DNA from 4 places in the Priestia sp. 40 genome. Region 1 is predicted to be linked to each of the others. Evidence: riboswitches for the same ligand, from Rfam matches in the RefSeq annotation. Region 1 holds a riboswitch; each other region holds the start of a gene.

Region 1 (7,402 bases):
GCTCCAGTCATGCCGTATTACCTCAAATTATTAACGGATTGCCGAGGAATACGTTTGGAACAGAATTTAGCGGTATTCAGTGGCTGTATGGCTTATTTCCTACCATGCTTGCGTACAGCCTCAGCCAAACGATTACGCGCGTATTTGCTTTAATTGGAATGTATTTATTATTAAAAAAGCATTTTATTAAAAGCGAGGATGCTTATGCGATTCGAGTGCTTGTATCGCTTGCTTTTGCACTTACGCCATTTTGGCCTTCGGGCATGCTGAGTACACTAGGACAGCCGCTGGCACTGTGGGCGTTTTTAACCATTCGAAGCCGCGAAGGAACATGGAAGGAATGGTTTACACTTTTACTGCTTCCGTTTTACGCGAGCTTTGTGCTCGGATTTTTCTTCTTTTTAGCGGCGATGGGGCTGCTATGGCTAAGAGACGTAGTGAAAAAACGAGCGTGGAATATTCCTTTTTTAAGCAGTATTGCAGCGATGACCGCTGTCTTTCTGCTCATTGAATACCGACTTGTTGATTCGCTTTTATTTCCGGAGGCCCCGACGAGTCGAAATGAATTTTTAAGCTCCACTCTAAGCTTTGGGCATTCCGTTCGCCTTGCTTTAAAGAACTATACGCTCGGGCATACGCATGTAATGACGCTTCATACCTTTGTCATTTTACCGCTTTCTTTTGTCGTATTGTGGTTTGTTGCTCGAAATCGCAAGGAAAAGCTTGAAAAAACGTTTTTGCAGTTATTTATTCTTAATCTACTACTGTCGATTTGGTATGCGTTTTGGTTTTATAAAGGATGGGAGCCGCTAAAAGAAAAATTTCAGCTTTTAAATACGTTTAACTTTGCTAGATTTCATTTTTTACGCCCGCTCATTATTTATTTGATGTTTGCCGTTGGCGGCTATGTTTTGTGGAAAAGGGGCAAGGCGTGGAAAAAGTTTGTGTGGGTGTGTTTGATTTTACAGCTGCTTGTGTTATTTATAGCGAATCCTGAACTTTACTATCGCTACAATCACGAGCCGTCAGTCAAAGAATTTTATGCTGTTCATCAATTTGATGAAATCAGCAGGTATATCGGAAAACCTAAATCATCTTATCGCGTAGCGAGCATAGGGCTTCATCCATCTATTGCTCAGTATAACGGCTTTTATACGCTAGATACGTATAACAACTTCTATCCGTTAACATATAAACATGAGTTTCGCAAAATCATTGCCAAAGAGCTTGATAAAAATAAAAAGTTAGAAAGCTACTATGATCACTGGGGGAACCGCTGCTATGTGTTTGTTAGCGAGCTAGGGAAAAAATATGATTACCGAAAAGACTCAACGAAAAAAATCTGTCATTTGCAGCTTAATATCAGCCAATTTAAAAAAATGGGCGGTCGCTATATTTTTTCAGCTGTTCCAATCGAAAATGCTGAAAGTGACGGTTTGCACTTTTTAAAAGCATTTAACGATAAACAGTCCGCTTGGAAAGTGTATGTATATGAAGCAAAGTAAGGGGGCAATAACATGAACAGACCTATTTTAACGATTGTTGTTCCATGTTACAACGAAGAAGAAGTATTCACAGAGACATCTTTTCAATTAACTACTGTAGTAAAAGAATTGATAAATGAACGTCTCGTATCAAGTGAAAGTACCATTTTATTTGTAGACGATGGAAGCAAAGACAGCACGTGGTCGCTTATTGAAAAAGAAAGCTGCAGTAATTTATTTGTAAAAGGGTTAAAGCTAGCGCGAAATGTAGGACATCAAAATGCTTTGCTCGCAGGACTAGAAGCAGCCCATAAGCAATCTGACTGCGTCATTTCCATTGACGCAGATTTGCAAGATGATATCAACGTCATTCGTACTTTTGTAGAGAAGTATTGGCTTGGGTATGAAGTTGTATATGGTGTTCGAGACAGTAGAGAAACCGATACATTTTTTAAACGAACTACGGCAGTAGGATTTTACCGTTTTATGAATAAGCTAGGAATTCAGCTCGTTCAAAATCACGCCGACTTTCGTCTCATGAGCAAACGTGCTCTTGGTGAACTTATGAAATATAAAGAAGGAAACGTCTTTTTACGAGGCCTTGTACCATTAGTAGGATTTCGTTCCGCGGAAGTCACATATGACCGCAAAGAACGGACGGCGGGCGAATCAAAATATCCCCTAAAGAAAATGCTCGCTTTTGCATTCGACGGGATTACATCTTTTAGCGTAGCGCCAATACGCTTATTAACGCTGCTTGGAGGAGCTTCTTTTCTCTTTAGCATTGCGTTTGGTATTTATGCGCTGATTCAAAAATATTTAGATCATACGCAAATTGGCTGGACGTCTCTTATTTTATCGATTTGGCTTGTAGGCGGCTTGCAGCTAATGGGAATGGGTCTTGTCGGAGAATATATTGGCAAGATTTTTAACGAAGTGAAACAGCGTCCTAAATATGCGATTGAAAGAGATTTATATACAAAACACTCATTAGACAAACAAAAAGATTTGCTTATGCATTAACAAGAAGCTTCTCCTAAATGGAGAGGCTTTTTTTGTTAAAGCGTTTATCATAATTTTTAAGTGAATAGGAGATGCTACTACTAAAATTTCTAAGGAGATTAAAATCTATGAAAAGACTATTTTATACAGTCAGCACTTTTTGTTTTGTTTGGCTTGCTTTTGCAAACATTCATGTCAGCGCTCTTTCGATTGAGAAGCTTCCAATGAAGAAATCATCTGAACAATGGTCGGTTGAACTGACAAAAGCGAGCATGACGGGAGATAATCAGCTAAAGTGGAAAAATAACGTCTATCATACATATGGATTAACCGTTGCAAACATTGGAAAAGACGTAGAGCGCGTGCAGGTCCAAGCTTTTCGGCACGAAGGAAAAAATAAGGCGAAATACAGCTTGTTTTCTCCTATTGAAAGGTCTAACTTAAGCAAAAGCGGTCAGCGTTTTCGCTATGCGAATTTTGCTGTTCCTGGAAAAGCGGCAGGTTTAGACATTATGATTAACTGGACGGACGAACAAGGCAATCATCAAGAACATTTTGAATTTAAATAAAAGTCTTCGCTTAGGCGAAGACTTTTTTTGCAGGAATTTATCCTCGCATGTGGAAAACGAACACAAAAGGAGAGATCGTGATGATTGCAAAAGCTACTGAAGAAGAAATACAGGAAATTCGGACGAAATCTGCTGATGCGCTGTTTGAAGGAACAATGAAGCAGTTTCATCCGTCAGCTGAACGCGTAAATGAATTAGTTGGTAATGCCCTTGAAAAAGGCTGTTATTATTTAGTTTCGAGACAAGAAAATAAACTCGCAGGCTGGGTTCTTATCGGCCCATCCGCCGACTTCTTTTCAAAAGAAGAAATTGGCTTTATCTACGAATTATATGTTGTACCGGAATACCGCGGGCAAGGTCTAGCCAAGCCGTTAATGCAAAAAGCAATCAATGAATTGTCTATCAAAGCATATCCTGAAATCAGACTCAGCGTTCATGCTGGGAATTTTGCACAGCATGTGTATCGTGAACTTGGATTTGTAGATAAACAAATATCAATGAGCCTGCAGGTGGTAAAACGTCCGTAACGTTAGTGAATGTCAGCGAGTCCATAAAACATAAGATGTTATACATGCGATGAGGTTCGGTAATGAAAGTAAAAGTAAATAAGTAGCCCAAACAGCGCCTTTATCTAGTACTTCAACGGCTCCTCCACCTGTATTGTCTGAGGAGGGGGGATCTTCAAGCGCGTTCATAATCAGAGCCGCCGCTGCTAAAATAATCCCTCCAATGCTTCCGGTTGTTTTGACAATTGCAACGTGGAAAGTAGATGAAAAGGCAATGCTAAGAAGCAGCAGCAAGCTTCCCAAAAAGGCAGATAACATATATCGTTTCATGTGCTCACCATCCTTTATAAAATCATACCATATTTTACTTCTTTTTTCTTTTTATTGAAAAGCTATTGACGTAACCTATAAAACATATTAGAATAGTCAGAAATAATTTAAAAGCGAAATATTCTTATCTAGAGAGGTGGAGGGACTGGCCCTTTGAAGCCTCAGCAACCACAATTATTGAATGGTGCTAATTCCAGCATAGCCTAGCTCTGACAGATAAGAAGAGGAATCTTTTTCTATGATGAAACCCTCTTCTTAGGAAGAAACATTTCGTATAGAAAAGGTGATGACATTGAATAATAAACAAACGGCTTTATGCATTGACGATTATTTAGATCTATACTTATTAGCAAAAGAAATAAAAGACGAAACGTGGCAGCAGGAAATCTTAGCCGCGCTAAAAACGCAGCAAAGTCGTTCATTTGAAGAAAAACAATCCGCCCTCGTTCAAGAGATATGGGAAGATTTTAAACAGTTAAATGAAGATATTTCTTTTACGTATCGCTTGATTCAAGAAGAGCCAACTAACGAACAATTTCAGGCTAAATTAAGGAAATTAAGAGAACGGCGGATCACGCTGAGCCGTGAGTTATATTTAGCTAAAAAACAGTATGTTGAACACACGCAATAAAAAGATCCGCTTGATAAACAAGCGGTTTTTTTGCATGAAAATGTTAGAATCGTTATATTTCGGGTAGTGAATAGATAAGAAAAGCAAAGGAGGGATAACAGTGGCACAAGGTGTATTATGTGAAGTGAATGAGTGTATGTATTGGAAGTCCGGAAATAAATGCAGTGCAGAGTCCATTTACGTTGTGAGTCCTGAAAGTAGTCACCATGTTTCTGAAACGGAAGAACCTGGCTGTAAAACTTTTGAACCCGCGAGATAAATGCTAGTTTTTATAAAAAAGCATAAAATGAACGATGCGCTGACGGAGTTGAGTCGGCGTTTTTCTATTTCTTAAAAATACTATTACTTAGGTGCAATAATAAATACATAGTAAAAATGCAGTGTCTGCATCTAATTGTGCGTTTAAACAAAATGATAAGATAATTTTTTCGTTTTTCGACAAAAGAAAAGTGAGAGAAAGGTGATAGAATACAAATATATAGCCTAGCTGACTTTTAGCACAAACTTATATGAAAGCGCTAACAAAAGGCTGTATTCATCTCGTTTTGACAGATTGGAAAAAGGGGAGACGTTTATGCAGGGGAAAACTCAGGGGAAAGAATTGAAACGCGGGTTAGAAGAAAGACATGTGACGCTGATGTCCTTAGGAGCAGCCATAGGGGTAGGGCTGTTTCTTGGATCTGCATCTGCTATTAAATTAGCAGGACCAGGAATATTATTGGCGTACGGATTTAGCGGAATGATTATGTTTTTTATTATGAGAGCACTTGGAGAAATGGCGATTCAAAAACCTGTTGCAGGTTCATTCAGCAAGTACGCACGCGACTATTTAGGGCCGCTTGCTGGTTATTTAACAGGTTGGAACTACTGGTTTTTATGGGTTGTAACATGTATGGCTGAAATTACAGCCGTTGGTATTTATATGGGGTATTGGTATCCGGATGTACCAAACTGGATTTGGGCGTTATCGGCGCTTGTCATCATGACAACGGTTAACTTCTTAGCTGTTAAGGCATATGGTGAACTGGAATTTTGGTTTGCACTTATTAAAATTTTAGCGATTGTGTTAATGATTGCCGTTGGATTATTAATGATTGTGTTTGGAATCGGCAACGGCGGCGTTGCGACTGGTATCAAAAACTTGTGGGACAACGGCGGACTGTTCCCGAACGGATTCAAAGGTATTTTGCTGTCGCTGCAAATGGTTATGTTTGCGTATTTAGGAATTGAAATGATCGGCGTTACCGCAGGAGAAGTGAAAAATCCGGAAAAATCTTTAGCAAGAGCGATCGATTCTGTCTTTTGGCGTATTCTTATTTTCTACGTCGGTGCATTATTTGTCATTATGTCAATTTATCCTTGGCAAGAAATTGGTTCGCAGGGAAGTCCATTTGTATTAACGTTTGAAAAAATCGGCATTCCAGCGGCGGCCGGCATTATTAACTTTGTCGTGTTAACAGCAGCTCTTTCTTCTTGTAACAGCGGTATTTTTAGTACAGGCCGTATGCTGTTTAACTTAGCAGAGCACGGAGAAGCGCCAAAAGGATACAGCCAGCTTACAAAAGGCGGCGTACCGGGAAAAGCAGTTTTAGCATCAGCGGGTGCGCTATTAGTAGGAGTAGCGTTAAACTACATTGTGCCTGCCAAAGTATTTACGTGGGTAACAAGCATTGCAACATTCGGTGCGATTTGGACATGGGGAATTATCTTACTTTCTCAAATCAAGTATCGCAAAACGCTAAAAACAGGTGAAGAGGCAAAGCTGAAATATAAAATGCCTTTATTTCCGTTAACGTCTTATGTGTCACTTGCATTCTTAGCGCTGGTTGTTGTTCTTATGGCGTACAATCCAGATACAAGAATTGCAGTTGTCATCGGACCATTATGGTTTATCGGTCTTATTATCGCGTACTACGCAAAAGGATTCCACAAACGAAGTCAGAGTTCAGCTGGGACTGAGCAAAAGCTAGTGAAATAAACGAAGAGACCTCTTTCTTGGAAAGAGGTCTCTTTTCATTAGTTTATGTGCGAATGCTTAGTTTCGAGTTATGGATATATAAATGTAGAAAGTATTCTATTTATTCTGTACTATTTAGCTATGAAAGAGAACTCATGAGTTATTGAATGACAGCCAAAATAACGGCTAGTATTACGCTTCTTAAAGCCAAATAGGACGTCGAAAAGTCGGGAGAGAATATGGAGAAATGATTGAAACATTTAGTGAAAAAGATATAAAAGGTTTGCTGCTGCTATCGCAGCTAGAAAAATGGGATTATAGTGAAGCGGATTTACATACAATTTTTTCATCTGGAAACGTATTTGGGCATAGAAATGAGAAAGGTGACATTGTATCAAGCGTAGCAGTAGTTTTATATGAAAATCAGTCAGCTTTTATAGGAATGGTAATTGTGAGAAAAGATTACCGAAAACAAGGGTTAGCCGGGCAGCTCATGAAGCACTGTTTGCAAATTCTTTCCCCTGAGGTGAATGCCTACTTAATTGCAACAAAAGAAGGTGAGCACTTATATAAAAAAGCAGGGTTTAAAACCGTGGACTATGTAAGTAAATATATAAGCAATGAATACATACCAAGAGCATTTAAAGCTTCAGGGTTTTATACACGATCCTTAACGAGAAGGGACTTCAAAGAGGTTGTAAAGCTTGATGAAGCAGCATTTGGAGATAATAGAAAGCTATTTTTAAAAAGTAGAATTCAGCAAGCTGAAAAAGCAGTTGTCTTACAAAACGAACAAAATAAAATGACGGGTTATGGTTTAGCGGTTCGTACCCCGAGCAATATCGTGATTGGTCCCGTAGTTGCTCCACACGCTGAAGCAGCAATGCTAGTCATTGATGAACTAGCGAAGAATTACAAAGAAA
Region 2 (7,402 bases), on a different contig from region 1:
GACAAACCTCTACTCCCTGGCGCTGAAGTTCACTAAGTGCGTCTGCATTATGCTGTTCTACGTATTTTTCTTCGTGTAAAAGAGTGCCATCTAAGTCGCTTACAAATAATTTAATCATTGCTTGAAAATTCCTTTCTCTGAAAAATTTGCTGTGATAAGAGTGTTGCAAATTTATTACATTCTTTATTCTATCAGTGTTTCCCAAGAAACTCATAAAAAAAGCTCAAACCGGCGGTGAATTCAAAGAGATGAAGACATAACTACATTACTTTTTTTCGCAGGAGTCTTCGCCCTGTCCTCCAATCAACAGCTAGAAACAGCTACATGAAATCTAGTTCACCATTACAATGAAAAAATCCGAACGGAGTTGATTCTCAATTAAGAATCTGGATTTACCGTTCGGATCTTTCTTCAACTAAAATACATTTGTCGCAGCCATGTTTTACAATACGTTAAAATATTTCGCTTCAGGATGTGCAAAAACAAGAGCTGTAACAGAAGCTTCTGGTTCCATCATGAAACCGTCTGTTAACTGAATGCCGATGTCTTCAGGTTTAATTAATTTAAACAGTTTTGCTTGGTCTTCAAGGTCTGGACATGCAGGATATCCGAATGAAAAACGCTGACCTTGGTATTTGGCTGAAAAACGCTCCGCCATTGTAAAGTCTGGCGAATCGGGGAATCCCCATCGGTCACGAATTTGCTGATGAACACGTTCTGCTAATCCTTCAGCTAGTTCAAGCGCAAGAGCTTGGAACACGTGACTCTTTAAAAACTCGCCGTTTTCTTTGAATTTCGCCGCGCGTTCGCGAATGCCTGTTCCTGCTGTTACAGAGAAGAAACATACATAGTCCATCTCTTTTTCTTTAGGCTTTGCAAAATCAGATAAGCACAGGAACTGTCCTTTTGCTTGTCGAGGGAAAGTAAAGCGTTCAATTTCTGTTTTTTCATCAGCAGGATCATAAATAATTAAATCATTTCCGTCTGCTTGAGCAGGAAAGAACTGATAAATAACCGCAGGTTTAATTAAGTTTTCTTTTAGTGCCAGTTCGAGCAGGTCATCAACGGTTTCTTTTAATTGAACAGCACGCTCGTCTTTTTCAGCAAGCAGCTTATTTACTTTTCCTTTTAGTCCTAAGTGATGGCCTAAAAGCATCTGCCAGTTAATATACGGAAGAACCTGTGCCAAATCGTAGTGTTTGACAACGTGCCGTTTTAAATCAGCAGGTACAAAAACAGGGGCGTCCGTTGAAATGGCGGATCTTTCTAAAACAGCCGTAGCTGCTTGAGCTGTTTGAGGCTGGCGTTCTCGAACCGTTACTTTCTTTTCTTGCCGCGTTTTTAAATCTGCTAAAAGCTGAATAACTTCTTCTTTGTTCTGCAGCTTATTTGCTAACGCTAATCCGTCCATCGCATCTTTGGCGTAGAGGACCGCACCTTCATATTCCGGGGCAATTTTGAAGTCAGTAAATTTACGGGAAAGGGCAGCGCCTCCTACCATAATTGGAACATCAATGCTTGATTGTGTTAAATCTTGTGCAGTCAAAACCATTTGCTGAGCTGATTTTACTAGAAGACCTGACAGGCCAATGATGTCTGGCTTTTCGTCTTTTACTGCTTCAATCAGCTGCTGCGGCGTTACTTTAATTCCTAAATCAATTACTTTAAAACCATTATTGCTTAAAATGATGTCTACTAAGTTTTTACCGATATCGTGTACGTCACCTTTAACCGTCGCAAGAATCACTTTGCCTTTTCCAGAATCATTTTCAGTTGCTTCCATATGAGGTTCTAAAAAGGCAACGGATGCTTTCATAACTTCCGCACTTTGAAGCACTTCTGCTACAATCAGCTGGTTGTCATTAAACAAACGTCCGACTTCCGCCATCCCCTCCATAAGCGGTCCGTTAATAATATCTAACGGATCATCATACTGAGCTAAAGCCTGTTCTAAATCAGGAAGCAATCCTTCTTTTGTACCTTCGACAATATACATTGCCAATCGTTCTTCGAGTGTTAACGTAGAAATTTCTACTTTTGCTTCTTTCTTTTTATCACGATAAAAGTCGGTAAACGTGCTTAGCGTTTCATCAGTTGTGTTAAATAATAACGCATTAGCAAGCTCAATTTCAGCTTCTGGAATAGAAGCATAGCGCTCTAATTTTTCGGTGTTAACAATGGCATAATCGAGTCCAGCCTGCGTACAGTGATAAAGGTAAACGGCATTTAGTACTTCACGTCCGACTGGAGGAAGACCGAATGACACGTTACTTACGCCAAGAATGGTCAGGCAATCAGGCAGGGCTTCTTTAATCATTTTAATTCCCTTAACTGTTTCTTCAGCAGAACCAATATATTGTTCATCACCAGTCCCTACAGGAAACACAAGAGGGTCAAAAATAATATCTTTTGGATTAAAGCCATGTTTTTCAACAAGCAAATCATGTGAGCGTTTAGCAATCTCTACTTTTCGTTCTGCAGTAACGGCCATGCCTGTTTCATCGATTGTACCGACAACCAGAGCTGCACCGAATTTTTTTACTAGCGGTAAGATTGCATCAAAACGCTCTTCACCATCTTCTAAGTTAATGGAGTTAATAATGACCTTACCTTGTGAGTACGTTAAAGCTTTTTCAATAACTTTCTCATCGGTTGAATCGATTACAAGAGGAACCTTCACTTTTTTTACAACTTCTTGAATAAACTCCTCCATATCTTCCATTTCTTCACGGTCTGGATCTGCTAAGCAAATATCAATAACGTGAGCACCATTTTTAACCTGAGCACGCGCAATTTCAGATGCTTCTTCAATTTTTCCTTCCGCAATCAGGCGTTTGAACTTGCGAGAACCGATTACATTCGTACGTTCTCCCACAAAAAGAGGGCGCATAGAATCGTCATATACAAGTGGTTCAATACCGGTTACAGCATGGTTATGCTCGGAGCGATCAAGCGAACGAGGCGCAACCTCTTTTACCGCTTCAGCCAGTGCTTTAATATGAGCAGGCGTTGTACCACAGCATCCGCCTACAAAGTTCAGCCAGCCTTTATCAGCAAACCCTTTAATTTTTTGAGCAAGCAGCTCAGGGGATTCATGATAATTGCCTTCTTCATCCGGAAGTCCAGCGTTTGGATAACAGCTAACTGCTGAAGTGGCTAGGTCTGAAAGAGAGCGAATATGATCCGTCATAAATTCAGGGCCTGTCGCGCAGTTAAGTCCGACTGAAAGTGGCTTCATGTGTTCCAGTGATAAGTAAAAAGATTCGATATCTTGACCAGCGAGAGTTGTTCCCATAGGCTCAATTGTTCCTGAAATCATAATAGGAACTTCGGTTTTTAGTTTTTCAAACGCTGCTGTGATGCCTAGAAATGCGGCTTTTACGTTCAGCATGTCTTGACAGGTTTCGACTAAAAGCAAGTCAACGCCGCCGTCTAACAAACCTCGAGCTTGCTCTTCGTACGATTCTACTAGTTCAGGGAATGTAATGCCTCCGGTAACAGAGAGCGTTTTAGTGGTAGGACCGATAGCTCCAGCTACGAACCTAGGCCATTCGGGAGTTGAATATTTATCGCGGGCTGCACAAGCAAGCTTCACAGCTTCGATATTCAATTCATACGCCAAGTGACCTAAATCGTATTCATCAAGTACGGTAGATGTTGAGCCAAACGTATTGGTTTCAATGATGTCAGCACCTGCTGCAAAGTACTCTTCATGAATGCGCTGAATGACATGAGGCGCTGTTCGAGTCAAATATTCGTTGCAGCCTTCATATTCTTCGCCGCCAAAATCTTCAGCGGTTAAATCAGCATCTTGAATCATCGTTCCCATTGCTCCATCGATGACGAGTATTCGCTTCTTTAGTTGTTGTTCGATAAGTGAGCTCATTTATATCTTCCTTTCTGATGTAACAAGTTGCTTGTCATGAATATAGCGTGTTAGAATTTCGGTCATTTCATAGCGCATAAACGGCGTAATTAAGTAAATACCGTCAAATAGCTCATATGCTGTATCAATTAAGTTTTTTGCAATCGCAAGGCCTTCGACTTCACCGCGAATTCGGTCATTTCCCGTTGCGTCCATTCGCTCTAGAATATCTTCGGATAATTTAATTCCAGGTACTTCATGGTGAATAAATCGCGCATTTCTTGCGCTTGTTAACGGCATGATCCCGATGTATACCGGTGTTGTTAAATGTTTGGTTGCTTCATATACCTCTTCAATTTGCTTAGTTGAATAGAGAGGCTGAGTAATGAAATAGTGAGCCCCGCAGTCGATTTTCTTCTCCAAGCGCTGAACGGCTCGGTCTAAGTGACGCACGTTTGGGTTAAAGGCGGCTGCAATGGAAAAATTGGTTTTTTGACCAAGCGGTTTGCCGGAATAAGATAGTCCTTCATTAAACTGAGCGATTAAACTAATCAAGTCAAATGAAGATAGATCGTAGACCGAAGTGGCACCAGGGAAATCGCCAACTTTTGACGGATCACCGGTAATCGCAAGCACTTGATTCATTCCTAGCGTATGAAGTCCCATTAAATGAGATTGAAGTCCAATTAAATTTCGGTCGCGACAGGTAATATGAATAAGCGGTCGTGCTTTTGTTTCTTGCTGCATCAGTGTTGCCATTGCCAAGTTGCTGATGCGAGGTGAGGCAAGAGAATTATCAGCTAATGTAATAGCATCTACGCCGACTTTATCAAGTGCTTTTGCGCCTTCTAAAAATTTCGTCGGGCCAAGCTGTTTAGGTGGATCTAGCTCGACGATAACCGAGCGGCGCTTTTTCACAATTTCATGCATATGAGGTTTATCCTGCTGCTCACGCTCTTGAACCGTAACGGCTGGTCTCATTTTAACGACTTTACTTGTAATCGGAGGCAAATCTTTTAAGGCAGATGACATTGCGCGTACGTGGGCTGGTGTTGTACCGCAGCATCCTCCAATTAAGCGAACCCCTTGTTCGCGGAATAAACGCGCGCTTTCTACAAAGTAGTCTTCATTTGTTTCATATTCCAGCTTTCCTTCTACATACGCCGGAAGGCTGGCATTAGGGTAAGCAGATAAGAAAGCTCGATCAGGAAGCGGTACTTCTTCAAGAGACTGAATCATATGATAAGGACCTAAACGGCAGTTTAGCCCGACAACATCTGCTCCCAAGTCTTCTAATTCTTTTAATGCATCTGCTAAAGGACGCCCATCTTGCAGTACGCCAATATCATGCAGGGAAACGTGGGTGATAATAGGCTTATCCGTTTCTTTTCTTGCCAGTGTAAGAACGGTCTTTAATTCTTCGAAATCATAGTATGTTTCAAATAAAAGGCCATCCACGCCTTCATTTAAAAGCCAAAACATTTGTTCACGAATGCTTCGCTTAACCTCTTCTAAACTAATAGCGTTTTTTTGGAAAGAACGAATTCCGCCGAGTGTACCAACCACGTAAGCCTGATCTTTTGCAGCTTGTTTCGCTAATTTTACACCAGCAACATTGATGTCTTTGACTGAATCTTCTAATCCATAACGGGCAAGTTTTTGATAATTAGCAGCGTACGTATTTGTTTGAATAACGTTTGCACCAGCTTCTACATAGGCTCTGTGAATACGAGAAACCTCTTCTGGTTTTGTGATGTTTAGTTCTTCAAAACAGCTGTCAATACCGTGTGAGTAAAGGAGGGTACCAGTGGCACCATCCCCAATTAAAATTTTAGACTTTAAATCTTCAAGTAACCCCATGTCAAAACCTCCTTAAATTGTTCCGCTTCTATTTCACGAGTGATTCGTTTTATGCAATATGCCGATAAAATAGAAAAAGTCTTCTTAAGAAGAAGACTTTTTTCGCCTTCTTATCTTCCAAGCAATAAATTGCTTGCTGGATTTAGCACCATGTCTCCAACGACTGGTTGCTGAGGTTTCAAAGGGCCAGTCCCTCCACCTCTCATGATAAGAATCAATTGTATATAATTGAAACATATTTTTTTAAATAGAAAGAATACTTATTTAATAATTTATCTGATTTTTAGAAATTATACAACAGTAAATTGTGAATTTCCAGCAAATATTGAGGAAAATTTAAAAGCTAAAGGGAAAATATCCGTATATTTTGTTTGAAAACTGCCGTTATGTTAAGGGATAAAGGGTTTTCATGAAAAAAACAAGAAGGAAATAAAAAAACGAAAAAGGCACAGCACCGGGTGAGGCGAGGATTTACATATAAAAGGCTCGTCTTTTTTTAACCGTTTCTACATATAGTGAACTATGAAGGGTAGAAGGGTGATGGGCATGAAAAGGTGGAAACTCACGCTGCAGGTTGCTGCTACGTATGTAGGCACCGTTGTAGGAGCCGGTTTTGCAACAGGCAAGGAAATTGTTCAATTTTTTACACAGTACGGGGAACTTGGAATGGTTGGAATTTTGGTCAGCGGCTTGTTTTTTATTTGGCTAGGTTCGAAAATGATGCTGCTTTCGCACGCAATTGGGGCTTCTTCTTATCAGCAGCTTAATACATATTTATTTGGTGATGTACTTGGAAAAGCGGTAAACGGTGTAATGATCGTCATTTTATTTGGAGTAACTTCAGTCATGCTAGCGAGTACGGGGGCAATAGGAAAAGAACAGTTCGGGCTGTGGCCTCCTGTTGGGATGATTTGTACAATTGTTTTAACTTATATATTTATCGCAAGAGGAATTAACGGTATTTTAATGGTTAATTCTCTTGTTGTGCCGATGATGCTTTCATTTGCTTTTATCATCTTTGTGCCAAATGTCAGCTATTTCTCACTGATTCAAACGAAGCCAGACTTAACGCTCGTCACACAGTGGAAGTGGGCGGTTAGTCCCTTTTTATATATTTCCCTAAATCTAGCTTTGGCTCAGGCCGTTTTGGTTCCATTAGGAAGCTCTGTGAAAGATAGGAGCGTGATTAAAAAAGGGGCCGTAATAGGAGGGTGTGTACTTACGTTTATGCTTGTTTCTACGCATCTTGCTCTTTCCAATTTGCCTTATTCATTTCAACTTGATATTCCGATGAGTGCCGTTGTTAAAAATATCTCAGCGTGGGTGAATGTTTTATTTACGGTAGTTGTGTTAGGTGAGATTTTTACTACATTGATTGGAAATGTATTTGGAATCGCTAAGCAGCTTCAATCATTTCTTCCCCTGAATGATAAGCAAGCTTTTGCGTTTATTATCTTGGCATGCTTTATTATCGGGCAATTTGGATATGCTCAGCTTCTTGAGTTTTTGTATCCGATATTTGGCTATATTGGACTAGCCTTTGTATGGATGCTATGTATTAAAAAAGAAAAAATAAGCTAAAAGCTGGATTTTAAAGAACAGATGTGAAAAAACGAAGTTAAATGATGTGACAAGTCGATTTTACTTTGCTATAATGTAAAACAAATAAGACTCTAG
Region 3 (7,402 bases), on a different contig from region 1:
TCAAGTCTTCTCTTCGAGAATATGTAGAGATCTTATTGGCTAAGTTAAATGATGTTGCACCACCTCCAGCGAACAAAGTGCGTAAATACGTGTACTGTGGAGGGGTAGCTCCTACTTTAGAAGTTGCTATCATGAATAGTATGCGTGAAAAAATTGGAGAAGAACGTACAGACAAGTACCATAAGGTTCCTCAAGATAGCCGTCACTTAAATTTATTTGGTTTAGAGATTCGTAGTATTGGTTACGTTCAGAAGAAGCAAGCAGCAGAGAAAAAAGCCGTTAAATCCTAACAACGTAGGTGATAAGGATGTCAGAACGCCAAAATGCGTTTACCATTAAGACAAATCGATTGAGCGATGAAGTGTATAATCAACTGGCTACATATGCTAAATCGCGTAAGTTAGGAGATTATATTTCGTCTTTAATTCTACGTGATTTAGATGATTCATCTACTGGAAGAAAAGCAAGGGAAGATAAAAAAACCTACGAAATGTTTGAGCATATTAAGAATGAACTATCTGAATTAAAGGTATTAGCCCAAACAACGGGTTTTGTAGGAAGCAATACTTTTAAAGAAGAAGAGCCTTCAAAGGTTCCTCAACTGAAAGAAGGAAAGATTGCAGATTTAGAAAATATATCTGGCTCATTAGACGATGACGACTTAGAAGAATATAGCGACTTTTAAAAAGGAAAACCACTAGAGCCATTCTAGTGGTTTTCTTTTTGTGGTTCACCTAAACCATGATCAAACAGATACTAGCCTTTAATAATAATCAAGGTGAAATGTTTTATATAGGAACAATTATAAATTTTAAAATTTACTTGCTTTTTTTATATTTTAGCATTCATATAAAAAAGCACCTAACAAACAGCAGGATTAATGGATTTCAGTTGAGAATAAACTAACCTCATTTTATTGTTTAACTTAAGCAATTCGTCTATAAAACTAAAGAGGTACCCCAGAAACGCTCCCTCGCATGAACGTACCATACCTTAAAATAAGTATCCGTGTGTTGAATAGTAGTTATGTTTTCTGTGCTCAATAAAAGGGAAAGATAAAGTTATCTATCATCAAAGGGGAAAACGCTATGGATAAAATGACTCAAGAATTACATGATTTTTTATTACAACATGTGAATGAAATGGCTCAAGAGTGGTTAGATTCTCGAGAGATAGAAGAAAATTCTGTTTATACAGCTGATGCTTCTCCAGAGGTAACTGAATACCTTCGAGAACAAAATCACTATTTTACCCGTACAATAGTGAAGGTCCTAAAGGATGGATCTTTTAAAAATCTTAGTGGTTGGGCCCAAGAGATTGCAACCAAACGAGCTCGCTTAGGGAATCCTCTTTACCTGAGTATCCGTCATTTCAAAAAGTTTCGTGCTATTTTTCTTAACAAGGTTGAAGCATTTATAAGCCTCCAACAGTCTAGTATTACACAACAAGATATTATTCTATGGAACAGAACCTTAAACGAAGCCTTTGACCGGATGATTGAACTCTTTACCATGTATTATGGACAAGTAGCAGAGGCGCAAGTATATGCTCAAAAAAAGCTAATTTCAGAACTGAGTACACCAATCATTAGTATTTCAGATACAGTTGGTGTTCTTCCTATAATTGGTCAGATCGATGACTATAAGAGCAATGACTTTGCGGGAAAAATTATGATGCAGGCAAAAGACCTTGAATTGTCTTGCCTAATCATTGATCTATCAGGTGTACCTTCCATTGATACAATGATGACCAATGAATTGTTTCAAGTCGTAAACATGTTAGAATTGCTAGGAATTGATACAACGATTACAGGTATCCGTCCAGAAATTGCTTTAACAGCCGTTCAATTGGGTATAGACTTCAGTAAAATAAGAACCTATGGAAAACTAAAGGACGCAGTAAGTGACCTTTTGCATATAAGGTAAAAGAATTATAGCAGCAGGAAGACTACCAATGGAAGGTAGTCTTCTTATTGTTGGATAGAAATAAAGACGGAATAGCTAGTAACTAAGCATCAATTGAAATTAGTAATTTAACTTATCAAAAGAAGGGTTTATTTTATTGTTATTGAATCTGTACAAGACGTTTTATCTCAAATCTTAATTCCAGAGAGGGGAAATGACAATGGCCATTGGAAGAGAACGAGCTGCAAGGAGTATTTTGGGTCAATCAGGATTGAGGAATAGGAATCCAGAAAACGCTATGCTTGATGAAAAAGATAAAAAATCTCGTACCTCAGATTTTGAAAAAGTTCCCACTCCTCGTCAGGGGTCTACTCGAACAGCAAGGATGGCAGAAGAATATAGGGCTGAATATAAAAGGGTAAAAAGAAGAGAGCAATTTTTGCAAGATACAATAGATTTATTAAACGATTGTAATAACAAGCAATCTGTTGAAGAGTTAAAGGAATTAATTAATTTAGCAAAAGAACGATTAACTATGTATAAAGGCAAATAGAAATTATTTCTTTTTTTATCAATGAAGTGCTGTAATATGAATACGTTCACATTCACATTGATGTGAGTGCATTTTTGCTAGGAGAGAGCAGCCAGTATATGATGGTTGCTCTTTTCGTATTTGTAAGAAGATGTGACTATATGAAAGATTGGTTTAGCGTATTCGCTCTAAGAAATGAATCAAAGAGAGAAATTAGAAGTGAGGAATAGCGCTCCTTGCAAAGTGCAATGAAGAGGCTAGGTATAATGGAGTCAGATATTTTTTTAATACAATTGGTGAAGATAAATAACAATTAGGTAATGGAGCCAAATTCTTTAAATACTATGTAGCTATTGCGATAAGCTTTCCTGTCCAACCCAAAAACAAAGAAGAACCCTTACTGTAGTAGGTAATGAGGAAGTAATGAGATAAGAGATGTGCTATTTCTGATTTTCCAATTTTTTGTTGACAAGCTAAGAAAACAAGTGTAATATTTCTTCTAGTTAAATAAATTGAATATTCTTATCTCGAGAGGTGGAGGGACTGGCCCTAGGAAGCCTCGGCAACAGACTGTTAAAGTACTGTGCCAATTCCAGTAGCAATTTGCTTGAAGATAAGAAGAGAACCCATAACGATTATTAACCTCTTCTTATTTTTAAGAAGAGGTTTTTTATTTTAAAAAGAAAGAAGGAAACAAACTCATGACAAAGACACTAGTGAAGGCTCCATTTAAAGCTGATCACGTAGGCAGCTTTTTACGCACAACTCCCCTTAAAGAAGCAAGAAAAGCGTATGCAAATGGTACAATTAATGAAGCCGATCTAAAATCTGTAGAGGATAAAGAAATTGAAAAGCTTGTCCAGAAGCAAATTGAAGTAGGTCTTAAATCTATCACGGACGGTGAATTTAGACGTTCTTGGTGGCATTTGGACTTCTTATCAGGCTTAGAAGGTGTAGAGCAGTTTGAGACAGAATATATCAGCCAATTCAAGGGTGCAAAAACCAAAAATAACGCGATTAAGGTAGTAGGTAAAGTAGACTTCAATCATCATTATATGGTAGAACATTTCACGTTTTTAAAAGAAGCTGTCGAACGCCATGGTGATGGAAGCCAAGTCGCTAAATTCTCACTTCCAAGCCCAAACATGTTATTTACTCGAATTCAAGAAGATACATATTACAATGGAAACAGAGATCAATTTTATCATGATACTGTGGCTGCTTATCAGAAAGCGATTCAAGCCTTTTACGACGCAGGCTGCCGTTATCTACAATTAGACGATACTTCGTGGATTGATTTTGTTTCTGAAGAACGAATCAATGCGGTTGTTGAGAAGCTGGGTATGGATGTAAAAGACATTATTAATACTCGAGTAAGTTGTTTAAATGATGCTATTTCTAAAAAGCCTGAAGATATGCTCATTACTATGCATATTTGCCGTGGAAACTTTAGATCTACTTATATCACAAGTGGTGGCTATGATACTATATCCGATGCAATCTTTGCTAACTTACATGTAGATGGGCTTTTTCTTGAATATGATGATAACCGTTCAGGAGATTTTGAACCATTAAAAAGCTTTACAGGTAACAATCAAACTGTTGTTTTAGGGTTAGTAACATCTAAATTTCCTACACTAGAAGATACTGAGGTTATTAAGCAAAGAATTCAAGAAGCAAGTCAGTATGTTCCTCTAGCTAACTTGTCATTGAGTCCGCAATGTGGCTTTGCAAGTACAGAAGAAGGAAATGTATTAACAGAAGAGGAACAGTGGAATAAAATTAGTCACATAATTAAAATTGCTCAAGATGTCTGGGGAGCCAACTAAAAAGTGAGAATCGCTTTTTAATTTTACATAAGTAGCATTCTAGATGTGTTGAAATACTATAAATGGGCGGATCTTATAACCGAAAAAAGGAAGAATGAAGTTCATTCTTCCTTCAGCCATTATTATAAAGTTCTATTAGAAACGTCCGCCGCCAAGTTGTTGCTCAGCCATTTGTACAAGACGCTTAGTGATTTCACCACCTACTGATCCGTTTGCACGTGCAGTTGTGTCAGCACCAAGGTTTACACCAAATTCGCTCGCAATTTCATACTTCATTTGATCGATTGCTTGTTCAGCACCATATACTAATAACTCGTTGTTGTTACTGCTTTTGTTGTTTGCCATGTTGTGTCACCTCCTTGTTTCTTTTAAAGTTCCTATCTTAAAAGAAGTACATACATAGTAAATAATGGATGTATTATTTTCTTACGTGCTTCCTATACTATTTTTTAGAAACAAATGACACTGTAAAAAGTGGTATTAGATGTTTCATTTCCTTGTAATGAAAATCAATATTTGCCATGTTCGAAAAAAGAGCCGTACCTTTTAAGTACGGCTCTTTTTTCTATTTATTGATGACGAAGATTTTCGATTTCTTCTACAGAAAGACCTGTCAATTTACTGATTATATTACTCGCTATACCTTCTTGAATCATTCCAATGGCCATTAACTTTATAGCTTCTTCTTTTCCTTTCCTTTCAGCTCTTTTCAAAGCTGATTTCTCATCTAATAATGCTTTTCTTCGGGCTTCATAAGCTAATAATACTTCTGGATCTTGGCTTACGCGTTCCCACTCATCTATCGCTTTTTTTAGCACGTGATCTTCTTGCATTGCAATCTCCTCCAATACTTGAGTGATTTCTTCATCTTCCGATGCTTCAAGCAATAATAACCATCGTACAAGTTGATCTTCTCGTGGATCTACCTCTCTGTTACGCCATTTAATCAATAACTTAGGTAGTTCCATAAAATGAATTTCTATCATATCCGTTAAGAGTAATTTTTGTTCACGTTCGTATAACTGGAAGGTGGAATGATAATGATTAATATGAGATAAATAACGGAAATTTACAATATTGATGGTGATGGTTTTACAAAGCTCTCCGTAGTCCATACCTTCTTTCATTTGACTGCTATACATCTTGGACCAATAATAGAGGGTTCGCTTTTCCATGTCATGTTTGTTATTAAGCTGAATCTCAATATTAACGCGGCTTCCATCTTCTAATTGTGCGTGTACGTCCAGAATGGAACGTTTATCTTCTTGGTTTTCTTTATTAAAATGCGGATCTAACAGCTGAACCGTTTGAATCTTCTTTTCGTCTGGAAAACGAAGCGCAGCATTTAAAAAGGCAGCTAGAATGGATTCATTTCCATGGGTGCCAAATAATGATTTAAATGCAAAGTCAACACGTAAATCTAATCGTTTTGTCATAATGCCCTCCGTCGTATTTATGGTTATTACCAATAGTATATCATGACTAGATTTCTTCTTCCTATAGTACACTTTGTACCCGCAGATATGTACGCTAAAAAAAACTCAGTTAACCTTTCTCTTGCCCCAAGGTTTTATATAAGAAATAATGACTAAAAAAGCCAGAAGGATAAAGCTTATTGAAATACCCCAAAATAGCATTCTTCGACTCTGAAAATAAAGAGGGTTTTGGAAAGGATGTAAATCACTAGAAAGAATTTTGGGGAATAAATTATATACGACATTACCCGTAATTGATGACCCCAGGAGAATTGCAAGCATGTTACCTATCCATTTTGTCAGAACCCAATAATATTTTGTTAGGCCTCCCCAGTGAGTACGCAGAGCTAACCATATCCCTGTGAGTAAAGAGGCTAATGCGCCAGGTATCGTTAGATAATGGTCAAAATAACTAATAAATAGTATTCCCACGTATATCTGCGATTGATCAGAAAAGAAAGTCATTGAACTTGTTACTAAGAGTTGTCCAAAAATGCCGCCAAAATAAATAATTACAGATAGAACGTGTATAATGAGCCACCATTGCTTACTTCTACGTGTTAGTCTCTTTCGTAACTTCTTAGAAATAAACACGCATAATAAAGTTAGAAGGACAAGTGTTACTAGTAATGTAACAGCAAAAATAAACAGTTTTTGGTCACCTCTCAATTTTCTCCTTTACGATATAGATGAGTATCTTTGAATTAGGCAAAATGAAAAATTAGTTTAAAGAAGTGAAAAATAAAACGCACTCCATATAAAATTAAGACAAGCCCAGCTACAACTGAAATAATTCGTAAGAATTTATCAGTAAGAAGATCGCGGCCAAAGTGGACAGTAAAAGCAACATTTAGATTCCAAAGGATAATCCCTACTAGAATAAATAAACTGTAGAGAAAAGAAAGAGAAGAGGACACTTTCTGTGTCAGTTCTTGCAAGGTAGCTCCGTACACCCCAAACCAAAATACAATGTTTAAAGGGTTTAATAAAGCCATCAAAAAGCCAATACAAAATGTTCGATGCCATGAAGACAGTGTTGTTTTCATATCATCTTTCTTTAAGGAAGTCTTCCTAGATAAACTACTTAGTCCCAACTTAATAAGAAAAAACCCGCCTAACATATATGTAGATACAACTATAAACTGATGTTCAAATAAATGCTCAGCACCTAAATAGATGACAACGAGAAAAAGTAAATCTCCTGTAACGCCTCCTAAACCAATAAGCCAGGATGCCCAGAATCCACCCACGATCCCTCGTTTAATCATCTCAATTTTAATCGGCCCTATAGGTGCCGCAAGACTGATTCCTAATACCACCAGATGAATAATTAATAGTGTCATTTTATCACCTCAGCTCTATAGCCTGTCTTTTCACAATATATGAGGACACCTTTTCATTTAGTCTATTTTTACTGCAAATGCATACGAGAGTAATAAGTATCGCGAGATTAAAAGCAATAAATTTTGCTAGAGCACATTCAAATGGCATTAAATGTTTACACACTTGCTATTGGGGGATTTACCTTATAAGAACAATATTATTTAATTGGAAGGAGCATACAAAGATGAATAACAATACGGGGACTGTTGAAAATAAAGTGGAAAATAAATTAAATGAGATGAGTCAAGAAAAGAAAGACCATATTCTTTCTAGCTTTAA
Region 4 (7,402 bases), 890 kb from region 1:
TATTCATTTGGCCACTCCTTTTACAATGGGGCTTTGCGGCTCCTATTACGGGAAAAGATTAGGTGTTCCTCTTGTCGGCTCTTATCATACCAATTTTGATGATTATTTATCTCACTATGAACTTGAAAAAATGCGTGTACCATTGCAAAAATATATGAAATGGTTTTATAAACCTGTACAAAAAATATTCGCTCCCTCCGAAGTGACCAAACAGCAGCTAGAAGAACAAGGGTTTCACAACGTAGCTATTTGGTCGCGAGGGGTGAATCACAAATTGTTTCACCCCCACTATGACCGCTTTGATATTCGTATTAAATATAATATTAAAAAACCCTACATTTTAACTTATGTAGGAAGATTAGCTAAAGAAAAGAACGCTGATTTTTTAATGAAAATCGCACGATCTCTACCCGATCATATCCGCCATCAAATTCACTGGGTTATTGTGGGAGACGGCCCTTTAAAAGAGCAAATGCAGCAGCAAGCATCTGAGCATATGACATTTACAGGCTTCCTTGAAGGTAAGCAACTTGCTCATATCTATTCATCATCTGATTTGTTTGTTTTTCCTTCAGAAACAGAAACCTTCGGAAATGTTGTACTGGAGTCTCTTGCTTCTGGAACTCCTGTAGTGGCAGCAAATGCAGGAGGCGTTAAACAGATGGTTCAGCACGGGCGAAACGGCTACCTTTGCAAACCTCACTCCTTAGAAGAATTCAGTTCGGCTATTACAGATTTACTCGATGATTTGCATCAGCGGCTTCACTTTGGCCATGCAGCGAGACAATATGCTCTTACTCAATCATGGGACGCCATTTTTCAGCATTTGCTTTCAGAATATGAAGGTGTCGTAGAAAAATCTGCTGCAGGTATTCAGTGGGCATAAAAAAAAATCTCCGTTTTCACGGAGATTTTTTTTATTATTTAGCTAAAGCTTGAGTTTTTAATGCTTCCGCTTTGTCTGTGAACTCCCAAGGAAGCTCTACATCCGTACGACCAAAGTGGCCGTAAGCTGCTGTTTGCTTATAAATTGGGCGACGTAAATCAAGCATTTTAATGATGCCTGCTGGACGTAGGTCAAAGTTTTTGCGTACTACGTCTACTAGTACTTCTTCAGAAACTTTTCCTGTACCGAATGTATCAATTGAAATAGATACTGGCTGTGCAACACCAATTGCATATGCTAGTTGTACTTCACATTTATCAGCAAGATCAGCTGCTACAATGTTTTTCGCAACATAACGAGCTGCATAAGCTGCTGAACGGTCTACTTTTGTTGCGTCCTTACCAGAGAATGCACCGCCGCCGTGACGAGCATATCCGCCGTAAGTATCAACGATAATTTTACGACCAGTTAAACCAGCATCTCCTTGAGGACCGCCGATTACGAAACGTCCTGTTGGGTTAATGAAATACTTTGTATTTTCATCAATTAACTCGTTTGGAACAACTGGATTAATAACATATTCTTTTAAGTTACGCTGAATTTGCTCTAACGTTACTTCTGGGTGATGCTGAGTTGAAATAACAATTGTATCGATGCGAACAGGTTTGTTGTTTTCATCATATTCAACTGTTACTTGTGTTTTACCATCCGGGCGAAGGTAAGGAAGAATTTCTTCTTTACGTACTTCTGTTAGACGGCGAGCAAGTTTATGAGCTAATGAAATTGGAAGAGGCATTAATTCTTTTGTTTCGTTACATGCGTAACCAAACATTAACCCTTGGTCTCCAGCTCCGATTGCTTCGATTTCTTCATCTGACATTTGACCTTCACGTGCTTCTAACGCTTGGTCTACACCAGCAGCGATATCAGCTGACTGCTCGTCGATAGATGTTAATACTGCACAAGTTTCAGCATCAAATCCGTATTTTGCACGAGTATAGCCAATTCCTTTAATTGTTTCACGAACTGTTTTAGGAATATCCACGTAAGTAGAAGTTGTAATTTCACCACTTACTAAAACTAAACCAGTTGTTACGCTTGTTTCACAAGCAACACGAGCATTTGGATCCTTTGCTAGGATAGCATCAAGAATTGAGTCAGAAATTTGGTCACAAATTTTATCGGGATGTCCCTCTGTAACAGATTCTGACGTGAACAGACGACGTTGTGTTGACATCAGTTTTCCTCCTTATAAATACGATACATTGTGATACGGTACTCATTCCCTTATTTTCATTACACGTTAAAAAATATAAAAAAACCTTTCCTTGTATCGAGGAAAGGTATCAAATTCTACATAAGCCTTTCACTCTTATCGATCAAGGTTGTGCCCTTGCATCAGGTTAGCACCTTATCGTCTACACAAAAAAATGACGATGGTTGCTGGGTTTCATAGGGCCTGTCCCTCCACCAGCTCGGGATAAGAGAGTATCCGTTCAAGGACATATAATACATGAAAAAGCGCTTCACTGTCAACAACATTCAAATGGAAATCATCTCTTTATGTTTGAATCTGTTTTAATGTAACATACTCAAATTCTGAAATAGTACACCTTATTAAGAATCATCACTAAGTTTGGTTAATATGACAGATCAAAATGAGGCTTTCACTTAAAATAGCCTCACTTTTTTCGCTTCTAGCACATATACATGTGTCTAAAATAGGTATAACGTACATTTTTTTATAATGCACAAACATTTTTAGTTAAATAGTATAGAATAATTAAATAAATGTGTTATACTAATTATAAATTTCAAACATTAATGAATAAATAATAGCTAAAAAAGGAAGGTAGTGCACATGAGTACTGTTGATATGTCTATCGAATTAAATGGTTTGCTTCAATTAAAAACAACAAAACATCAATTATCTGTTCCACAACTTGTTGAAAAAATTCTAGCTCGACGCGAAGGAACGCTGACTTCTACAGGTGCTGTGTCAGTCGAAACCGGAAAATATACAGGTCGCTCTCCTTTAGATAAATTTATTGTAAGCGATGCTGTATCTTCAAAAACGGTTGAATGGGGACCTGTCAATCAGCCAATTTCTGCTCAGCGATTCGATGCGCTATACAAAAAAGTCTTAACCCACTTAAAGAAGCAGAATGAACTTTTTGTTTTTAATGGATATGCTGGAGCTGATAAAAAGTATCAGTTACCAATTCAAGTAGTTAATGAATTTGCATGGCACAACCTATTCGCTCAGCAGTTATTCATTCGCCCTTCAGCCGAACCAAAAACAAATGATGATGTGAAGCCGTTTACAATTGTAGCAGCTCCAACGTTCAAAGCTGATCCTGAAACAGACGGGACGAATTCTGAAACCTTCATTATTCTTTCGTTAGAGCGACGAATTGTGCTAATTGGAGGAACTGAATACGCTGGTGAAATGAAAAAATCTATTTTCTCAGTGATGAACTTCTTGCTTCCTCAAAACAATATTCTATCTATGCACTGTTCTGCTAACGTAGGAGAAGAAGGTGACGTTGCATTATTCTTTGGTTTATCTGGAACGGGTAAAACAACGCTTTCTGCTGATGCAAACCGTCGTTTAATCGGAGATGACGAGCACGGTTGGTCAAGCTCTGGTGTATTTAATATTGAAGGAGGATGCTACGCGAAGTGCATTCAGCTTTCTGAAGAAAAAGAACCGCAAATTTTCAATGCAATTCGCTTCGGCGCCGTACTAGAAAATGTAGTGTTAAATCAAAATACGAAAGTAGCAGATTACAATGATAATAGTTTAACAGAGAATACTCGTGCCGCTTATTCAATTGACTCTATTGATAATACGGTATTGCCAAGCGTTGCTGGGCATCCTACAGCTATTGTCTTTTTAACTGCTGATGCTTTCGGCGTCTTACCTCCAATCAGCAAGCTTACAAAAGAACAAGCGATGTACCATTTTCTGAGCGGATATACTAGTAAGTTAGCTGGAACAGAGCGCGGCGTAACATCGCCACAGGCTACTTTCTCTACATGCTTTGGTGAGCCTTTCTTACCTCTTGCTCCAACAACTTATGCAGAAATGCTAGGAAAGAAAATCGATGAACATAATGTAAATGTCTACCTTGTAAATACTGGATGGACCGGCGGTGAATACGGCGTAGGTGAACGAATGAAGTTAAGCTACACTCGAGCTATGGTTCAAGCAGCCCTTGAAGGAGAACTAGCTAATACCGAAACAGTAACAGATGCTATTTTTGGTTTATCGATTCCAACTCATGTTCCGGGAGTTCCTGATGAAGTGCTTCAGCCTTCTAAAGCATGGAACGATGCAACAGCTTATAACCAAAAAGCAACTGAGCTTGCTGCTAAATTCAAAGCTAATTTCAAGCGTTTTAATGATGTAGCATCTGACATTTCAACATTAGGCGGACCTAGAGTCTAATAAAAAACCGATCGTCTTATAGACGATCGGTTTTTTAATTAGTCGAATGTAATTTTGTCAGTTCATATGTGACAATAGTTTTTTCCTGCGCCATTTCTACCTTACGCACAACAGCAGTTCCAATACATTCTCCATTTTTCGTTTTGTGAATGTTTAATGGAATATCTAACGGATACAAGCGATATCCTTTTTTCTCAATTTGAAAAATGTTATCCGTTACACGCTTTTCGTTGCCTTTTGTCACAATCATTGTATTTAATTCTAGCGGCATACCCATTTTTTTCTCACTCCTCACTGTTATTCTACTTGTTTTCTCTATCGTAGCATATCTTTTATTGCGCTTTCATCCACTTCGTTAACTTCTTCACCGTTTCTCGGTTTTCTTTTGGTGGAAAAGCATGTGGAAAGTTTTCGAAGTACCAGCTGGTAACTTTTTTATTGGACTTCTTTAGTTTAGATTCGAGCTGATAGGAATGATCAACCGACACGTTTTTATCTTCTAAACCATGAATAAGCAAGACCGGCGGCTCGACGAGATGAGCACGGTTCAAAGGTGTCCTCCATTCGTATCTTTCAGGATATTTAGAAGGAGTTCCTCCAATCACCCGCTTCATCATTCTTCTTAAATCTTCTCTTTCTTCATATGTCAGCACCATATCCGTGACGCCTCCCCATAACACAAGAGAACGGCTGTCATTTTTTTCAATGGCTGTGAGTAAAGCCATCACTCCCCCTCTTGAAAACCCAAAAATATGAATGCGGTCATGGTGGACGTTAGGGAGCTGTTTCAGTAAATCGTAAGCAGCAAAAGCATCGTAACGATCATCTCCTGCAAAATCTTCGTTTCCTTCGCCTCCTTGATTTCCCCTATAGAATGGAGCCATCACAATAAAACCTTGAGAAGCAAATTGAATGAGTCGAGCAGGACGAACCGTTCCTACGTTCTTAATACCTCCTCTCAAGTATAAAAAGCCGTCATACATTCCTTGTTCTTTTGGTTCCGCGAGCATCCCTTTAATTTTAAGTCCTTGACATGCATATGTAATTATCCAAAGCGCCACGCGAGGGTTAGGTGACGGAAAACGCTGTTTATGTAGAATTGTTCCATCCTTCATTTTTTTCCTCCATTCTTTATATAACTGGCCTGTTTTTCACCCGGCAACCTATATCGGCAATCGTTGAACTATACTTCTTTGATTTTCCACACGATTATATAGGCACTCACCTTCTTCCACTTCCTTACATACATTATCATAAAATATTTTATTATTTTAAGGAGGTTTGCTTTATGAAACCAATCAAATGGCTTTTTTCTTTGCTTGCTATTATGATTTTACTCATTCCACTAATTAGCTGCAGCAAAACAACATCTGTACAAACGGTTCGTGTCGGCGAAGTAACTCGCTCTATCTTTTATGCTCCCCAGTACGTCGCTATTTCAAAAGGTTTTTTTGAAGAAGAAGGACTAAAGGTAGATTTAAAAACAACGTGGGGCGGAGATAAGACAATGACGTCACTTTTATCTGATGGCATCGACGTTGCCTTAGTCGGCTCGGAAACTTCAATCTACGTATATGCACAGGGTTCTAGTGATCCCGTCATCAACTTTGCACAGCTAACCCAAACCGATGGAACATTTCTAGTAGCGCGTAAAAAGGTCGATCAATTCTCATGGGATCAGCTTAAAGGCAAAACGTTTCTTGGTCAACGTAAAGGCGGCATGCCGCAAATGGTAGGGGAATATGTGTTGAAACAGCATAATATTGATCCTAAAAAAGATGTAAAACTCGTTCAAAACATTGATTTTGCTAACGTTGCGAATGCTTTTGCTTCTGGTACTGGAGATTACGTTCAATTATTTGAGCCAACGGCTAGTATTTTAGAGAAACAAGGAAAAGGACATATCGTTGCTTCCTTCGGAAAAGAATCAGGAACAGTTCCTTATACAACATTTATGGCCAAAGAAAGCTATTTAAAAGATAACCCTGAAGCAGCAGCTAAATTTACTCGAGCTATTTACAAAGCACAAAAATGGGTGAATACACATAGCACAGATGAAATTGCTGAAGTGGTTGCGCCGTATTTTGAAGATACACCTAAAGAAACGCTGAAAACGGTTATTGACCGCTATAAATCCCAAAAATCCTTTGCAACTAACCCTTTATTAGATCAAAAAGAGTGGGATCATTTACAAAAAATCATGGACGAATCTGGAGAACTTCCAAGACACATCGATCACAGCAAGCTAGTCAACACAAAATTCGCAAAAGATGCAATGAGTGAGTAATATGACAAAACTTCACATTCAAGATGTTCAGCATATGTATCTTACGACAAAGTCTGCTACCACTGCACTTGAACATATTAATTTGTCTATTGAAGAAGGAGAATTTGTTTCCTTTCTCGGCCCAAGCGGATGTGGAAAAACGACGCTTCTATCGATTATTGCCGGCTTGATTGAACCATCGTCCGGCTCTGTCACAATAGACGGTGAAAATATCGGAACATCAGTCCCGAACATAGGTTATATGCTTCAACAAGATTATTTGTTTCCGTGGAAAACCATTAAAGAAAATATTTTACTTGGGCTTGAAATTCGCGGACAGCTAACAGATAAAACAGAGAGTAAAGCACTTTTACTTCTAAAAGAAATTGGTTTACAGGGCGTAGATGACCTATATCCGCACCAGTTATCCGGAGGCATGAGACAACGCGTCGCTTTAGTCCGAACACTTGCGATTGACCCTGCTATTTTACTCTTGGATGAACCTTTTTCAGCACTTGATTTTCAAACAAAACTCAAGCTTGAAGAACTTGTCTCCAAAACACTGATGACTTATCAAAAAACGGCCGTTTTGGTCACGCACGATATCGGCGAAGCCATTGCTATGAGCAGCCGAATCTTTTTATTCTCAGCCAAGCCGGGGAAGATCGCAAAAACATTTACGGTTCCTTCTATTTTACGAACCCTTTCTCCGTTTGAAGCACGCCAGCACCCTGTCTATAACGATTTATTTATGGACATATGGAAGGAGCTTGATCAACTTGAAACCCACTAGCTCCCT

The links. Region 1 has a riboswitch for S-adenosylmethionine ahead of ACO1DI_RS04435 (hypothetical protein). Riboswitches for the same ligand answer to the same signal wherever they lie in the genome.
Region 2: it holds a riboswitch for S-adenosylmethionine, as region 1 does, so the genes downstream of both, ACO1DI_RS21090 (bifunctional homocysteine S-methyltransferase/methylenetetrahydrofolate reductase) here and ACO1DI_RS04435 (hypothetical protein) in region 1, are expected to answer to the same signal.
Region 3: it holds a riboswitch for S-adenosylmethionine, as region 1 does, so the genes downstream of both, ACO1DI_RS22275 (5-methyltetrahydropteroyltriglutamate--homocysteine S-methyltransferase) here and ACO1DI_RS04435 (hypothetical protein) in region 1, are expected to answer to the same signal.
Region 4: it holds a riboswitch for S-adenosylmethionine, as region 1 does, so the genes downstream of both, metK (methionine adenosyltransferase) here and ACO1DI_RS04435 (hypothetical protein) in region 1, are expected to answer to the same signal.

What each region holds. Positions count from the first base shown of each region.
Region 1 covers NZ_JBMPZA010000005.1:642,432-649,833, reverse strand. The annotation lists gene ACO1DI_RS04460 (DUF6044 family protein) at 1-1,505, shown strand, start outside; gene ACO1DI_RS04455 (glycosyltransferase family 2 protein) at 1,518-2,507, shown strand; gene ACO1DI_RS04450 (hypothetical protein) at 2,615-3,055, shown strand; gene ACO1DI_RS04445 (GNAT family N-acetyltransferase) at 3,136-3,582, shown strand; gene ACO1DI_RS04440 (hypothetical protein) at 3,595-3,891, opposite strand; SAM riboswitch class I at 4,013-4,114, shown strand; gene ACO1DI_RS04435 (hypothetical protein) at 4,184-4,522, shown strand; gene ACO1DI_RS04430 (DUF1540 domain-containing protein) at 4,623-4,781, shown strand; gene alaP (alanine permease AlaP) at 5,097-6,500, shown strand; gene ACO1DI_RS04420 (GNAT family N-acetyltransferase) at 6,727-7,402, shown strand, end outside.
Region 2 covers NZ_JBMPZA010000017.1:264,664-272,065, reverse strand. The annotation lists gene ACO1DI_RS21100 (Cof-type HAD-IIB family hydrolase) at 1-118, opposite strand, end outside; gene metH (methionine synthase) at 443-3,886, opposite strand; gene ACO1DI_RS21090 (bifunctional homocysteine S-methyltransferase/methylenetetrahydrofolate reductase) at 3,887-5,725, opposite strand; SAM riboswitch class I at 5,833-5,939, opposite strand; gene ACO1DI_RS21085 (amino acid/polyamine transporter II) at 6,272-7,306, shown strand.
Region 3 covers NZ_JBMPZA010000020.1:53,827-61,228, forward strand. The annotation lists gene ACO1DI_RS22255 (membrane protein) at 1-290, shown strand, start outside; gene ACO1DI_RS22260 (hypothetical protein) at 308-685, shown strand; gene ACO1DI_RS22265 (STAS domain-containing protein) at 1,089-1,925, shown strand; gene ACO1DI_RS22270 (hypothetical protein) at 2,125-2,457, shown strand; SAM riboswitch class I at 2,956-3,056, shown strand; gene ACO1DI_RS22275 (5-methyltetrahydropteroyltriglutamate--homocysteine S-methyltransferase) at 3,138-4,265, shown strand; gene ACO1DI_RS22280 (alpha/beta-type small acid-soluble spore protein) at 4,401-4,610, opposite strand; gene ACO1DI_RS22285 (Rpn family recombination-promoting nuclease/putative transposase) at 4,835-5,701, opposite strand; gene ACO1DI_RS22290 (LysE family transporter) at 6,445-7,083, opposite strand; gene ACO1DI_RS22295 (DUF3243 domain-containing protein) at 7,308-7,402, shown strand, end outside.
Region 4 covers NZ_JBMPZA010000005.1:1,528,473-1,535,874, forward strand. The annotation lists gene ACO1DI_RS08960 (glycosyltransferase family 4 protein) at 1-886, shown strand, start outside; gene metK (methionine adenosyltransferase) at 921-2,123, opposite strand; SAM riboswitch class I at 2,256-2,373, opposite strand; gene pckA (phosphoenolpyruvate carboxykinase (ATP)) at 2,748-4,337, shown strand; gene ACO1DI_RS08975 (DUF2584 domain-containing protein) at 4,372-4,614, opposite strand; gene ACO1DI_RS08980 (alpha/beta hydrolase family protein) at 4,670-5,452, opposite strand; gene ACO1DI_RS08985 (ABC transporter substrate-binding protein) at 5,626-6,624, shown strand; gene ACO1DI_RS08990 (ABC transporter ATP-binding protein) at 6,626-7,396, shown strand; gene ACO1DI_RS08995 (ABC transporter permease) at 7,383-7,402, shown strand, end outside.